DNA from 4 places in the Virgibacillus tibetensis genome. Region 1 is predicted to be linked to each of the others. Evidence: riboswitches for the same ligand, from Rfam matches in the RefSeq annotation. Region 1 holds a riboswitch; each other region holds the start of a gene.
What was found. A riboswitch is a leader RNA that binds a small molecule or an ion and turns the genes downstream of it on or off. The one in region 1 is predicted to bind S-adenosylmethionine.
Positions count from the first base shown of each region.

Region 2: another riboswitch for S-adenosylmethionine. It lies ahead of QGM71_RS16945 (LLM class flavin-dependent oxidoreductase); the one in region 1 lies ahead of QGM71_RS15790 (methionine ABC transporter ATP-binding protein).
Region 3: another riboswitch for S-adenosylmethionine. It lies ahead of QGM71_RS12805 (PLP-dependent aspartate aminotransferase family protein); the one in region 1 lies ahead of QGM71_RS15790 (methionine ABC transporter ATP-binding protein).
Region 4: another riboswitch for S-adenosylmethionine. It lies ahead of QGM71_RS14960 (class I adenylate-forming enzyme family protein); the one in region 1 lies ahead of QGM71_RS15790 (methionine ABC transporter ATP-binding protein).

Region 1 is NZ_JARZFX010000009.1:94,303-98,028, forward strand. Features, by position in the region: gene QGM71_RS15780 (MetQ/NlpA family ABC transporter substrate-binding protein) at 1-103, opposite strand, end outside; gene QGM71_RS15785 (methionine ABC transporter permease) at 151-819, opposite strand; gene QGM71_RS15790 (methionine ABC transporter ATP-binding protein) at 809-1,840, opposite strand; SAM riboswitch class I at 1,968-2,079, opposite strand; gene QGM71_RS15795 (thioredoxin family protein) at 2,649-2,963, opposite strand; gene QGM71_RS15800 (toprim domain-containing protein) at 3,034-3,396, opposite strand; gene gcvH (glycine cleavage system protein GcvH) at 3,526-3,726, opposite strand, start outside.
Region 2 is NZ_JARZFX010000011.1:69,798-73,523, reverse strand. Features, by position in the region: gene dacB (D-alanyl-D-alanine carboxypeptidase/D-alanyl-D-alanine endopeptidase) at 9-1,535, shown strand; SAM riboswitch class I at 1,666-1,778, shown strand; gene QGM71_RS16945 (LLM class flavin-dependent oxidoreductase) at 1,868-2,932, shown strand; gene QGM71_RS16940 (ATP-grasp domain-containing protein) at 2,929-3,726, shown strand, end outside.
Region 3 is NZ_JARZFX010000006.1:25,398-29,123, reverse strand. Features, by position in the region: gene rarD (EamA family transporter RarD) at 178-1,095, shown strand; SAM riboswitch class I at 1,640-1,759, shown strand; gene QGM71_RS12805 (PLP-dependent aspartate aminotransferase family protein) at 1,866-3,575, shown strand; gene QGM71_RS12800 (homoserine dehydrogenase) at 3,654-3,726, shown strand, end outside.
Region 4 is NZ_JARZFX010000008.1:82,448-86,173, reverse strand. Features, by position in the region: gene QGM71_RS14960 (class I adenylate-forming enzyme family protein) at 1-1,563, opposite strand, end outside; SAM riboswitch class I at 1,781-1,881, opposite strand; gene QGM71_RS14955 (OmpA family protein) at 2,080-2,772, opposite strand; gene QGM71_RS14950 (MotA/TolQ/ExbB proton channel family protein) at 2,762-3,726, opposite strand, start outside.

The DNA.
Region 1 (3,726 bases):
CCACGGTAATTACATTCTCGTTTGTAGAAGAAGAACTACCCCCACCACAAGCTGCTAATAGTAAAACCAATATTGCCGATACTAAAACTAAGATCTTTTTCATGTTGTAATCTCCTTTAAATTTTTATTGATGATACTGGGTTTTCGAATTTATCTTTTGTCCAATTTACTGGAAATATAATCTCCCAGAAATTGAAAAATAAATACAATGATAACTATTATAATTGAACAAATTAAAACAATTTCAAAATCACGCCGCTGAAAGCCAGAATAGTAAGCGTAGCTCCCTAAACCTCCTGCGCCGATCGCGCCGGCCATAGCAGTATAGCCTATTAAGGCAATTGCTGTAACAGTCAGGCCTGAGATAAGAGCTGGCATAGACTCTGGCAGCAGTACACGGAAAATAATAGTTCGTGTTTTTGCTCCCATAGATTTAGCTGCTTCAACAACTCCTTTATCAACTTCCCTCAATGCAATTTCGACAAGTCTTCCATAGAATGGAGCTGCACCGATAATTAAAGCCGGTAAGGCAGCATTAGGGCCACGGATCGTACCAATCAGGAAATTGGTAAAAGGGAATAGTAATAAAATAAGAATAATGAAAGGAATAGCGCGAAATACATTAACAATGGAAGCTACGATAATATTGATGAATTTATTCTGCCAGATTCCTCCTTTCATTGTCAGAAATAGTAATAACCCCAGTAAGATTCCGAAAATAAATGTACCTGCTAAAGCAATTACAGTCATATATAATGTTTCATAGGTCGCTTCCCAAAGTTTATCGATATTCACTTCTTTTAATAAGTCAGTCAGCATCCCGGATAACCTCCAATTCTACTGAGGTTTCGTCTCTTATAAAGTAAGTTGCTGCATTAACTTCATCAGCTTCTCCCAAAAGTTGAACAAATAAATTCCCATAAGCCCCCCGTTGTGTTTGGGTTATTTTTCCTTGAAGGATATTAATATCTATAGTAAATTTTTTTGCTACCATACTAATCAAAGCTTGATTTGTAGTTTCACCAACAAAATGAAGTCGAACAATTTTCCCTTGATTGTACGTATTAATTAGATGAGTAACACTATCATCTTCTTCATTTGACCCCATTACTTGTTCAACAAATTTCTTTGTTACAGTTTGCTTTGGATGCAAGAATACATCCAAAACATCCCCCTGTTCCACAATTTTCCCTTCTTCCATTACAGCAACCTGATTACAAATTTTACGAATAACATGCATCTCATGTGTAATGAGTATAATTGTTAGTCCGAGCTTTTCATTAATACTGACCAATAAATCTAAAATGGAATTTGTTGTTTCAGGATCCAGTGCAGACGTCGCCTCATCACAAAGCAGTACTTTCGGGTTGTTAGCCAGCGCCCGGGCAATACCAACCCGTTGCTTTTGACCGCCACTAAGTTGTGATGGATAAGCATTCTCTCGTTCAGTAAGGCCTACTAAGTCTATCAGTTCTTTAACCCGTTTTTCACGTTCAGCCTTAGGTACTCCAGCTATTTCTAATGGAAATATAATATTATCTTTTACTGTTCGGGACCATAGTAAGTTAAAATGTTGAAAGATCATTCCAATTTCCTGTCTTGCCAATCGTAGCTGGTTTGCCTTTAACTTAGTAATTTCCTGATTATCAATGGTTATCCGGCCACCTGATGGCTCTTCAAGTCTATTTAACAAACGAATAAAAGTACTTTTTCCTGCACCACTATATCCGATTACTCCGAATATCTCACCTTCTTTTATGTCAAGGGTCAGTTGATCAACAGCTGTAATTGTTTTATTGTCAGTTCTAAATTGTTTACTCAAACCCTCAATTGAAATCAATCCTATACCTCCTAGTGAAAACCTAATTGCACTATATACTACATTATTGTGCCCCAATTAAAAACCAAAAAACGTCTTTCTGTAAGAGAACAGAAAGACGTTAATAATTTAACTGGGTCTTCACGTTCCCTCATCTATCAAAGCATACGCTTTGCAGGAATTAGCACCTTTCAAACTATAGAAGTTTGAAGGTTGCCGCGGGTTCGTAGGGCCAGTCCCTCCACCGCTCAAGATAAGAGATATTATTTAATTTATGTTCGATAGATACGATCATAGCATGCTATATTTCAACTGTCAACGAAAAAATTTATAGTTTAATCCAGGCTCTTTTCGTAATGACTGCTGCTTTTAATTGTCATAGTTGATATAAAAGACGAAGTAATGAAAATTTGAATTCATGACACATTTTCTCTTTCTAATGATGTTGAGCGCTTCATTTCGCTCCGGCAGAATACTTCGCTTTCCATGGGCACGGCCTCAGCCTCCTCAGAAGCAAAGAACGCGTATCCGGGGTCTTCAGACACGTGCTGTTCCCATAGGATAAGGAATGCTTCAGTGAAATTTCCTCGCACGAAGAAAATCACTTTATATTTTCGAGGAGTCTGCGTATTCTGCCTACGCTGATAAAGATTTCTTGATTAACAATTAGTTATAGTCCATAAAATCAACGTTTCATGTGTGTCTTTTCACCCTAAAAAGAAAGTTATACTAGCTACGGAAAAATGCAAAACTCCTCGAAAAATACATCCACTTTTTTCAGCAACACTTTTCACTTAATAACAACAATCTTTTTAGAAGGAGCCTTATTCTAAACCTTTACGAATAATTCCGGCTTATATTTCATCAAATAGCTATATATATTTGCAATAGATTGAAACGCATATACTTTTTCCTTTATTTCATTATCCTTTTTAATCAGTAGGCATGGAACACTCTCCACTTGATTGGCCTGCATAAACTCGGGGTATAGTGAAGCATTCATTTCATAAAAAACACCCTGTTTATGAACGGATTCAATTTTTTCGAGCATTGTCCTAGCCAAACCGCATGTACCGCAAAAAGGAGTATAAATATATAATAAATAATTCTCTTGGTTTAATTGTTCATCTTTAATTTGTTGCAATAATACCACCCTAAACTAGTAGAAAAACTCGGCTTCTTACCATTGAGGCAAAAAGCAAGGCTTTAAATTATTAAATCTCTTTGAGTAAAAATATCGGGTTAACTTCAATGCGTCTGCTTATCAAGGCTGCAGCCAAAATATGTTCAGGGGTCGTTGCAACCTCACGATACTCACTGCTAACATAAATATGATCAGCATGTGGAAGCTCTCGGGCAAGTTGCTTACGAAGTTTAATCCCTGATTGATCTTCATCTACAAAGATAAAAACTTCCTTATCGTCTAAATCATATGTTTCCAAAAGCTCATCAAAACGTTCTACTCCAAGAGTGCCATTTGTACACACTATTGTTACATCATCCGTAATAACCCTTTTGATTTGCCTCTTATCGGTTAAACCCTCTACAATAATAACTTTTTCTGGTTCATGTGTCATCATCATATAACACCCCTAAGGAAAGAAGAAGTTTAATTAATGCTTTAGTATATGATCTAAACAAGGCTGACTATACAACCTTTTCTAAAGTTGTACGCCAGCCCTCATAGTAATTACTCTTATTATTAATTAATCTTCGTTAATAACTTCTTCGTATTGTGCTGCTGACAATAGCTCATCAATTTCTGACTCATCTGAAGGTTCTACAACAACCATCCACGCATTTTCATAAGGTGATTCGTTTACAAACTCTGGATTGTCCTCCAGCTCTTCGTTTACTTCAACAATCTTCCCACTGATCGGAGCATATAATTCAGAAACAGTTTTAAC
Region 2 (3,726 bases), on a different contig from region 1:
GTGATCAGATGAAAAAAGTCATGTATATGGTTGGTGCTATAATTATATTAAGCTTAATCCTAATCGTGGCATCTATTTTTCTAAAAAGTAATAGTAAAGAGGCTAAAGATAGCGGGGAGGTCAACAAAATGAATTCACAGAGTAAAACGGAATTCAATGTGGTAGAAGATAATAAATTAAAACAAAATCTCAGGGACTACATACAAAATGAACCAAAATTGAAAGGCGCACTAATGGGTATTAGTATTCGAGAATCCAATACAGGGGAAATCCTATTTGACAACATGGGTGATATACGCCTTCGTCCGGCATCCAATATGAAAATACTGACAGCCACGGCAGCGCTTTCAGTATTAGGGGAAAACTTTACGTTTCCAACAATGGTGCAAACAGATGGTAAACAAAGAGATGATAAGCTTGAGGGAAACCTTTATTTAGCTGGAAAAGGAGACCCGACATTACTGCCAGCTGATTATGACTATTTTGCCCAGGAGCTAAAGGCTCAGGGGATCGAGACAATTGAAGGAGATATTATTGCTGACGATACATGGTTCGACGATGTACGTCTCTCGCCTGATATGATTTGGAGTGATGAACATTTTTATTATGGGTCACAGGTGTCAGCACTTACAGTGTCACCGAATGAGGATTATGATACGGGAACAGTAATTGTAGAAATAATTCCCACAAAAGAAGGAGAAAGGCCATTCGTAACAGTATCACCTGAAACAGCTTACATAATAATTGAAAATACAGCAATCACGGGAGCTAAAAACGATGAAGAGGATTTAAAAGTTGAGAGGGAGCATGGAGGAAATACAATAACCATACAAGGCGTCATTCCAGTTGATTCAGCTAACCAAAGAGAATGGATGGCTGTATGGGAACCAACGAATTATGCATTGGATCTATTTCAGCAAGCACTTAAGAAATATGAAATTTCATGGAAAGGAACGGTAAAGACAGGGCAATCACCAAAGCAAACAACGGTACTTATAACGCATGAATCAATGCCTTTATCGGAGCTGCTCATACCTTTTATGAAATTAAGCAATAATGGAATTGGTGAAATTTTAGTAAAAGAGATGGGTAAGAGAGTTCGAGGAGAAGGAAGTTGGGAGAAGGGAATTGAAGTATTGGAAGAAGAACTCCAAAAACTTGGCGTGAATATAGATACAATCTTAATTAGAGACGGATCTGGCATATCGCATGTAAGCTCAATCCCTCCAAATGAACTATCGAATCTCTTATTTACCATTCAAAATAAAGAATGGTTTCCTGAATTCCTGAATTCAATGCCAGTTGCTGGAAAGGAAGACCGAATGATTGGGGGAACATTGAGAAATCGCATGCATGATCATTCGGTTCAAGCGAAAACGGGAACTATTAATGGGGTTAGTACTTTATCTGGTTTTTTAGAAACAAATAACGGTAATAAGCTTGTTTTTTCTATAATGGTAAATAACTTATTAGATGAAGATGATGGCAAATTAATAGAAGACAAAATAATTGAGATCATTGTTAATGACAGATAAAGCATTGCATGGATTGCGATGCTTTTATTCTTAAGCTTAGGCAATACGATTATATTGCGCTTAATATATTGACAGTTCTAACTTTTTGCCCTATGGTTAGTTATACCAATTAAATAAATTTTTATTTTGTTTCTTATCTAGAGAGGTGGAGGGATATGGCCCTGCGAAGCCTCGGCAACAGGTTTTAATAATCTATTAGAACACTGTGCCAATTCCAACAAGCGCTAGCTTGAAAGATAAGAGGGGAAGAATCCTTCGTGATCTTAAACTCTTTTCTTAACCTGAAAAGAGTTTTTTTGTTTAAAATAGCAAAGAAGAACAGGAGTGGGTACATGAAATACGGATTTTGGTTACCTATTTTTGGCGGATGGTTGAGGAATGTTGAGGATGAAGGTATGCCACCCACATTTGATTATGCAAAAAAAGTTATACAATCCGCTGAAAAATGGGGGTATGATACAACGTTAATTGCTGAATTGTATTTAAATGATATAAAGGGAACAGATGAAGATTCCATAGAGGCTTGGTCGACTGCAGCAGCTTTGGCAGCAGTAACAGAGAAAATTGAGATAATGACAGCAGTTCGTCCGGTTTTTCATAATCCCGCGGTGACAGCAAAGATGGCAGCTAATATAGATCATATCAGTAATGGTCGATTCACATTAAATGTTGTTTCCGGATGGTGGGCTGAGGAAGCTAAACAGTACGGTGCTGATTTCACAGAGCATGATGAGCGTTATGAACGTACCATCGAATTTCTTGAAGTTTTAAAAGGTTTATGGACAGAAGAGACATTTTCATATAATGGTAAATTTTATCAAATTGAAAATACAAAGCTAGCACCAAAGCCAGTTCAACGACCGAACCCATTATTGTATGCTGGTGGAGAAAGTGAAAAAGGCAAGCAGGTTATATCATCTTTATGTGATGCTTATGTCATGCACGGGCATACAGTAGAAGAAGCAAGAGCAAAAATTTTGGATATGAAAGAACGAAGGAAATATTCAGACCGTGAACCATTAAAATCCTTTGGTATGGCAGCCTATGTGATTTGTCGGGAAACGGAAGAAGAGGCACTTGAAGAATTAAAACGGATTACTACTGTTAAAGAATCAGGAGCATATGCCGGATTCAAAGATTTTACAACCAAATCCCAGCTTGAACAACAAATTCAGCTGCAGGATTACTCCGTATCAAATCGAGGAATACGACCCAACTTAGTAGGGACACCTGAACACATTGCTAAGCAGATACTCGAATTTGAAGACGCAGGAGTCGACTTATTGTTATTACAATGTTCGCCACAATTAGAGGAATTGGAAAACTTTTCAAAGCAGGTTATGCCCAAGGTAGAGGAATTGCGAGCAAAAAAAACGGACCAGGAGGTAGTGCAGTGAGTAAAATATATGTGATACATGAAAATAATGAATGGACAGAGCATTTATTTAAAAGATTGGAAGAGTTAGAGCTTCCTTATGAGGATTGGTTATTGGATAGTGGAAAGGTTGACTTGACGTCCGAGCCACCGGAAGGTATTTTTTATAATCGGATGAGTGCTTCATCACATACTAGGGGACATCGATTTGCGCCTGAATTAACGAGTGCGGTACTTTCATGGCTGGAACAAAATGGTCGAAAGGTGGTTAATGGCAGCAGGGCACTTCAGTTGGAAGTAAGTAAGGTATTACAGTATTTGGAACTTGAGAAATTTGGAATCAAAACACCGAAGACGATAGCTGCAGTCGGAAAAGAGGAACTATTGAAAGCTGCAGAGACTTTTGAAGGCATTAAATTTATTACGAAGCATAACCGGGCTGGAAAAGGTCTTGGTGTCCAACTCTTCCAATCTGTCACTGCATTACGAAGCTATGTAGAGGGGGAGAATTTTGAAGAGCCGGTTGACGGTATAACATTGATTCAAGAGTATATCGAATCTCCGGAGTCGTACATTACGCGCTGTGAATTTGTTGGTGGTAAGTTTGTCTATGCAGTTCGTGTAGATACATCTGAAGGCTTTGAACTATGTCCAGCAGATGCTTGTACCATTGATGATTTGTTTTGTCCTGCAGGCGAAGAAGCGTCAGCACCAGATAAATTTCAAATCAGAGAAGGATTTGATCATCCAGTACTTGAAAAATATGAAAAAGTCCTTGCTGCAAACAATATCCAAGTCGCGGGAATTGAGTTCATT
Region 3 (3,726 bases), on a different contig from region 1:
AAATAGTCCCCCTTATACCAAAAATTATTGAAATCATAATCTTCTTTATAACTATCATAATCTATAACACTTCCTATTGAAAGAGTTTTCCTATTTCTCTTAAAAGCATTTAAATTGCTTTTTATAATTTTAACTCCTAAAATTAGCTTAATTTACTTGAGAAATGAGGCTCATAGGATGGAACAAAGGCAGGAAAAGCTGGGAATTCTATATACATCAGGTGCTTACTTTTTGTGGGGCTTTCTGGCAATCTATTGGAAACAAGTCGATCATGTTCCTGCAGGTGAAATCCTGTCCCATCGAATCGTCTGGTCGTTTGTCTTCATGATAATTGTTGTGCTGCTAGTTCAAAAGTGGTCCTTATTTATACAAGAATGCAAAGCGATCCTTAAAAGCAGGAAAAAACTGCTTGGAATTTCTGCAGCGTCTATCTTCATAAGTATTAATTGGCTGCTCTTTATCTGGGCAGTAAACACTGATCATGTCATTCAGGCCAGCCTGGGATACTATATTAACCCACTTGTAAGTATTATGCTAGGCATCGTTATTTTAAAAGAAAAACTAACAAGGAGACAGCTTCTTTCCTTCATACTTGCTGGAATAGGCGTTACATATCTTACTGTCAGTTACGGTGTTTTCCCATGGATTTCACTACTGCTGGCTGCGAGCTTTGGATTTTATGGATTACTAAAAAAAACAGTAGATATTACTGCAATGAATGGTTTAACGATCGAGACCATGATTGTTGCACCGGTTGCACTGATCTACCTCGTTAGCATACCAGATAGCTCATTTTCAACAGATAGTCTATTTTCTGTTACTAATTTATTGTTAGCAGGCGCTGGTGCTGTTACTGCGGTCCCTTTGTTACTTTTTGCTGTCGGGGCGAAGAAGATTCCACTGGCAATGGTAGGCTTTATACAATATATTGCACCGACAATTATGCTGGCCCTTGGCGTGTTTCTGTTCCATGAAACATTTACCCGTGCACATCTTATCTCTTTCGCTTTCATTTGGACAGCATTAATTATTTATTTAGGATCTGTATATCGGTTGCCAATCCGCAGGTTGAAGGATAAAGCGCTAACTAAATAACCTCACTCTTATAGGCTACTTTCTAAAATATTGGGCTGTCCCTGTACTTGCGATTACTCGTTACAAAAGCATAGCAGTATTTCATTGAGCATTTTCGGTTACTCAAAACACCGAATAAAAATTGTTGCTTTCCGTAAGAGTCGGCTGTCCACAGCGAAATTTATAAAGCATTAAGTGAATTTTTTATAACATTGCACAATGCTTAGCGGAGGAAAAACACGAAGACTCCTGCGGGAGGAAAGGCATCGGTGAGACCCCACAGTGCGATAGCACGAGGAGGCTCACCAGCCGCCCAGCGGCAAAGAAAACACTGCAAAGTGAACGAAGTGAAGCTGAGCAGATGTTGCACTTGTACCCGGAGTGGTGAAAGCGAAGTGTATTTCCGTAGCGAAGTTACGTCAGTAACAAGTTACTTCTCCTTTTATATCAAATGCGAGATTTTAAAGAAACAAAAATTGCGATATATTACTTTTTTTAAAAATACCATTGACAAACAAGTGGTAAAGGTTATATAATTTAGAATAATTTAATAAAGATAATAAATCTCTTATCTAGAGTGGCGGAGGGAATAGGCCCTGTGAAGCCCGGCAACCTTAAAGTAAGCTATATTTGCTTTTTACGGTGCTAAATCCTACAGATCTATGGTGGATCTGGAAGATAAGAGGAGGACCGTTAAATATACGCCCTCTTCTTAGGAAGAGGGCTTTTTGATTTCCCTCCTCTTCCACAGTTAAGAAAAAAATACAAAACATTTTAAGGAGGAATTATTTATGTCTCAATTTAATTTTCACAATCCAGAAACTGTATTACTACACGGTGGTCAAGAACCAGATCCGGCAACAGGATCGCGAGCTGTACCTATTTATCAAACAACTTCTTATGTGTTCCGTGACACGGAACACGCACAAAATCTTTTTGGTTTAGCAGAAGCAGGAAATATTTACTCACGTATTGGAAATCCCACAGTCGACGCTTTCGAACAGCGCATTGCTCAACTGGAAGATGGGGTAGCTGCGGTAGCAACTTCTTCAGGAATGGCTGCTATTTCATTTGCAATCTTAAACTTAGCTAGTGCGGGTGATGAAATTATCGCTGACAGCAATCTGTATGGTGGAACATATAACTTATTTGCATCAACCCTCCCACGTTATGGAATTAACGTTAAATTTGTTGACGGCACTGACCCGGACGCCGTTGAAGCTGCAATTACTACCAAAACTAAGGCCGTTTTTGGTGAAATCATTACCAATCCTAGCCTTAACGTTTTTGATGTCGAGGCAATCGCTGCAGTGGCACATGCTCATAACATCCCTTTAATTATTGACAATACATTTGCAACACCTTATCTTACAAAGCCATTAACATGGGGCGCCGATATTGTTGTTCACTCAGCCACAAAGTGGATTGGTGGTCATGGTACTACTATTGGAGGAATTGTAGTTGATGGGGGACGTTTTAATTGGGATAACGGTAAATTCCCGGGCTTTACAGAACCAGACGCGAGCTATAATGGACTTCGTTATGTTGATGTTGGTCCAGCCGCCTTTGCGACGAAGCTGCGAGTGCAGTTATTACGTGATATTGGTGCATGCTTAAGTCCACAAAGCGCCTTTTTATTGCTGCAGGGCTTAGAAACATTGCATTTACGTATCGAGCGTCATACCAAGAATGCGGAAGTGGTGGCGGATTATTTAACTAAACATCCCGCCGTAGAATGGGTGAACTATCCCGGTCTTGAGCAGCATCCTTCTCACCAGCTAGCAAAAAAATACTTGCGTAATGGCTATGGTTCCATTATAACGTTTGGCATTCAAGGTGGACGCGAATCTGGAAGAGCTTTAATTGATAACGTGAAATTATGGTCTCATGTAGCAAATGTAGGAGATGCAAAATCATTAATCATTCACCCGGCTTCAACAACCCACCAGCAGTTGGGTGAAGAAGACTTACTGAAAAGCGGAGTTTTCGAAGAGCTTATCCGCCTATCCATTGGCATTGAGTCTACAGAAGATATTTTACTTGATTTAGATCAGGCAATAGCTGCCGCTGTGAATCAGCCAGCTCTTTTTCAAAACACAGAGGAAGATGCCATCAAGTGGTTAGTGTCATCTCCATTTGATCGCTCCAATGGAGATGTTCGCCAAAAGGCCATCGTTGTTATTGGTTCTGAAGATAACAATGATGCCAAACAACTAAAATCTTTAGGATTTAATATCATAGTGGTAAATGAATCGTCTGAACTTGCAGATGTTCCTTACGAAATAGATGCTGTTTGGGTAAAACAACAGACTATCTCTTCACCGATTATTGAACAGTTTATTACTAAACAAGGGAAAGTTCTTTGGGTAGAAGAACCAGGTGAGAATAGCAATGCCCTGGAAAAAGCGCAATCTGCCGGCGTTACAGTGATTACTAATAAATACCTTTATGAGGAAGTACTGCGCTGGAGAGGAAATCTCTCAGAAACGGTTAGCATTTAAAAAAGTTTTGCGAGAAGATTTTAACAGGCTTGGAAATAATGGGCATTCACGGTCAGTGAATGCCTGGAGGTGAAGTAAATGAAGGCCATAAATGTAGCTTTATTAGGTCTTGGTACAGTAGGGAAAGGTGTTTATCAAACCATTAACACAC
Region 4 (3,726 bases), on a different contig from region 1:
TTGTCTTACTGCCGAATCCCAATATGGTGCTCGAATTACTTTTTTATCCACTTTCCCATATGGTGTCAAAGGTAAAGATTCAACTAAATGTATTACTTTTGGTTTTTTATACTTTGAAAGTGTCTGATTGCAATATTCCTGTATATCTTCAACAGTTACACTTTCATTTTTTGGAATAATAAAAGCTGTTACCGCTTCTCCCCAATCACTATCCGGTATTCCAATAACTGCAACTTGTCGGACACCGTGATGCTCTTGAATAACATTTTCTACTTCGGAAGAATAAACATTCATTCCTCCGCTAATAATCATGTCTTTTTTTCTGTCTAATAGATAAAGGTATCCTTTTTCATCCATAACACCCATATCGCCAGTGTATACCCACCCATCTTTTAATGTCTCAGCCGTTTCGATAGGCATATTATGATACCTAATCATATTTGTAAGAGATTTGACTGCAATTTCACCTTTTACGCCACGAGATACCTCACAACCGTTCCCATCTACAATTTTAATCCGGCTAAAAAATGTTGATTTCCCGCAGCTTGACAACAGATGTGAATATTCTTCATCCGTTCGATGATCTTCTTTTTTAAGCCATGTCACGACATTTTGTGTTTCCTGCTGACCATATGCTTGAATAAAAACCTGACCGAATATATCTAATGCTTGCCGTAGACGCCCAACTGTTATAGGCGCAGTTCCATATTGAATGGTACGTATTGAACTGACATCAACATTCTTTCCTTCCATGAAATCAAGCACTCGATAAATCATTGTCGGAACTAAGCTAAGAAAAGTAATTTTGTTTTTTTCAATATGCTCCAGCAACAATTTCGTATCAAACTTACTTTCAATAAAAACTTCAGCTCCTCTTACTAATCCAGCCATTAAATAGAGTCCTGCAGCGTGTGGTAATGGAGTCATTAAAAGGATTTTCTCATCTTCCCGTATATTTACTTCATCCATCATTGAAATATAAGTTAAAAAGGTTGTTTTGTGACTGTCCACAACGCCCTTCGGCAACCCAGAAGTTCCTCCACTATATATAATTTTTGAGTTGTTTTCGGGAGTAATAGAGATATCTATATCATGATCTGGTTGACTACTTTGAAAATCGTCCCATGTAATAAAATTAGTAGAAGTAGTTTTTTCCGAATTAGTAATACCTACAATTGTTGTTAGTTCTGGTAGATCTGATTTGATATGTTCAATATTTGAAAAGAACTGTTCTCCTACTAGTAACACTTTAGCCCCGGAATCCTTCAAAATATGGTAAATATCTTTCTCACTCAACATGTCATTCATAGGGACAAGTGTTCCTCCGGAAAAATAGATTCCCAACTCGCTGGCCACATATTCAAGACTGTTAGAAAGCAGTAGAGCTACTCGTGTATTTCGTTCTACCCCATGTTCTATCAAAGCATGTGCCACCTGATTTGCTGCACGATGTAATTCACGATAGGTCATTTTTTGTGACCCAAAATGTAATGCTGTTTTTTCGCCGTGATTACGAAATGAATTCGTAAATAATTCGTTTAAAGTTAAAAGAGATTGACTCATACTGATACCTCCGACTAATACGTTATGTAACTTTCAAAAACTTACTTAACACGCCATAATTTCCCTTGTTTATTCAGCTGTCATTCCATGATATAACGCCTCCTATTGTTAAAACTCTCCTGAATAAACAATTAAACACATAGGAATACTTCAATATAAACAAAAATAAAACCTCTCCTAAGTAAGAAGAGGTTTGAAGTACATTATATACTTTCTCTTCTTATCTTCAAAGCTTTCGCTTTCTGGATTTGGCACAGTACTAAATAGTCTGTTGCCGAGGTGTCATAGGGCCAGTCCCTTAACCTCTCTTGATAAGAAATAAATATGATATTGACAATTACATTACCTTATATAATTTTAATTGTCAATATTATTTTCTGGTGTTTTCTAAAAAATAATAAAAATTTGATAGTTATTAAGAAAAGAATTTAAGAAGCAATTCTGTTTAACCCGGTTGATGGAACATGGAACACGTCAGCTTTTTTTGTGGTTTTATAACCATTCCATTTCCGGCAATTACTTCCCCAAAATCTCTCTTGTTCTTTCTAGTATTTCTTCGTCTTTAAGGCGGAATTTGAATTCTACTCGGCGGGAGTCCTCGGCACTGTACTCTCCGTTTTCATCGCTTCGGAAATCGGAAAAGGACTTGCTGTTTACTGTTAATTTTTCTTCTAAATGGCTTTGAATATTTTTATACGGAAATTCCTCACTCAGAATATAAGAGGCAACACTGTATGACCTTTCTTGAGAAAGCTGCAAGTTGTATAAATAGCTGCCGTCCCGATCAGTATGTCCTTCAATAATTATCTCGGCAATATATTCTTCGTATCCGCTTTGCAGCAGGATGTCCAAGTATTTAGGTATAAACTCATCCAAAAATTGAAAAGACTCCGTCTTCAGTTCAGCATTATCATATGTGAATAATATCTCCGTGCTGAATATGATTGCACCTGTCTTATCATCCACCTCAACCCCCAAGGAAGAGCCACTGAACTCCTCTTTTAACTCGCTTACAAGCTCAGCTCTTACTCCCATAATTTGATCGATTGTTCGTTTCATCTCTTCTATTTGCAGTGATTTAATGATCATCATAATAATGAATATTAACATGAAGCATAGTAGGATGACTGTCAGCAAGTCGGTAAAAGAAGGCCAGAAATGTCCTTCCTCTTGATCATTTTTAAAAAGTCGCTGGTATTTAGTATTCATTTTGATTCAACCTTGGTCCAGTATTCCATTTACCCGCCAGCTGACCAAGTGAATTCAGCTGCTGATTTAACGTTTGAATTTCCCGATTGAGCTCCTGTAACATTTGTTGCGTATACCTGGCATTGCTTTGCTGGGTTTCCTCGGTTACTCGGCGTATTTCTCTGAATTCCTTAGCTATTCCCTCATTTGTTATTTCAACGGAATTTGCAATCTTTCCAGCCACTATATCCAGCTTCCCTCCGAGCGTTCCTTCGAGGTTAGCTACGTAATTTGCAAGCGTATCTTTCAAGATACCTACGCTGGCTTTCATCTGGTTTTCCCGTTGAGTAAACGACTGAGTCATTTGCGATATTGCTGCATTTATCTCATAGATCAGCTGATTATTTTTTACTCCTACCTGTTCGTACGAGTTTGCAGCATCCTTCACTTGTTTTTCAAATGCCTGTGAATCTTTGCTGTGGGCATGGAGGTGATTACTAAATGTTCGGTTGAACTCCTTTAGCTCCTGAAAACGATCCGACAAGAGGTGCTTGTATTCGGCTTGTGTTTGATTAATAACATCCAGTGCTTGGGGCAGTTTAACAATCGAATCGCCCATCTTATCGAAATCACCTGAAAGCTCACGTAAATAAGTCATAATTCCAGCAAGCTTTGAAGTAAGGTCATCACCGAAAACCTGTCTGAACTCCTTATTATGTGATTCCATTTTCTCCACGAGATCATTGCTTTTTTCGTTAATTTTCTCAAATGTAGTCTGAACCGACTCTTGGCTATCCAAAAGAGAAGAGGTGAAATTTTTTAAATCGACTACAGAGTTCTCAAATTGATGAAGTGTTTCCATTTGCGTATTGGAAACCTCCTGCATTTTCTCATAGGTATTTTCAAATGCCTTGGCCATCCGCTCATTTCTTCCATCCATTTTTTTAAAATAGGTAAATAGCGCATCAAAGTTTT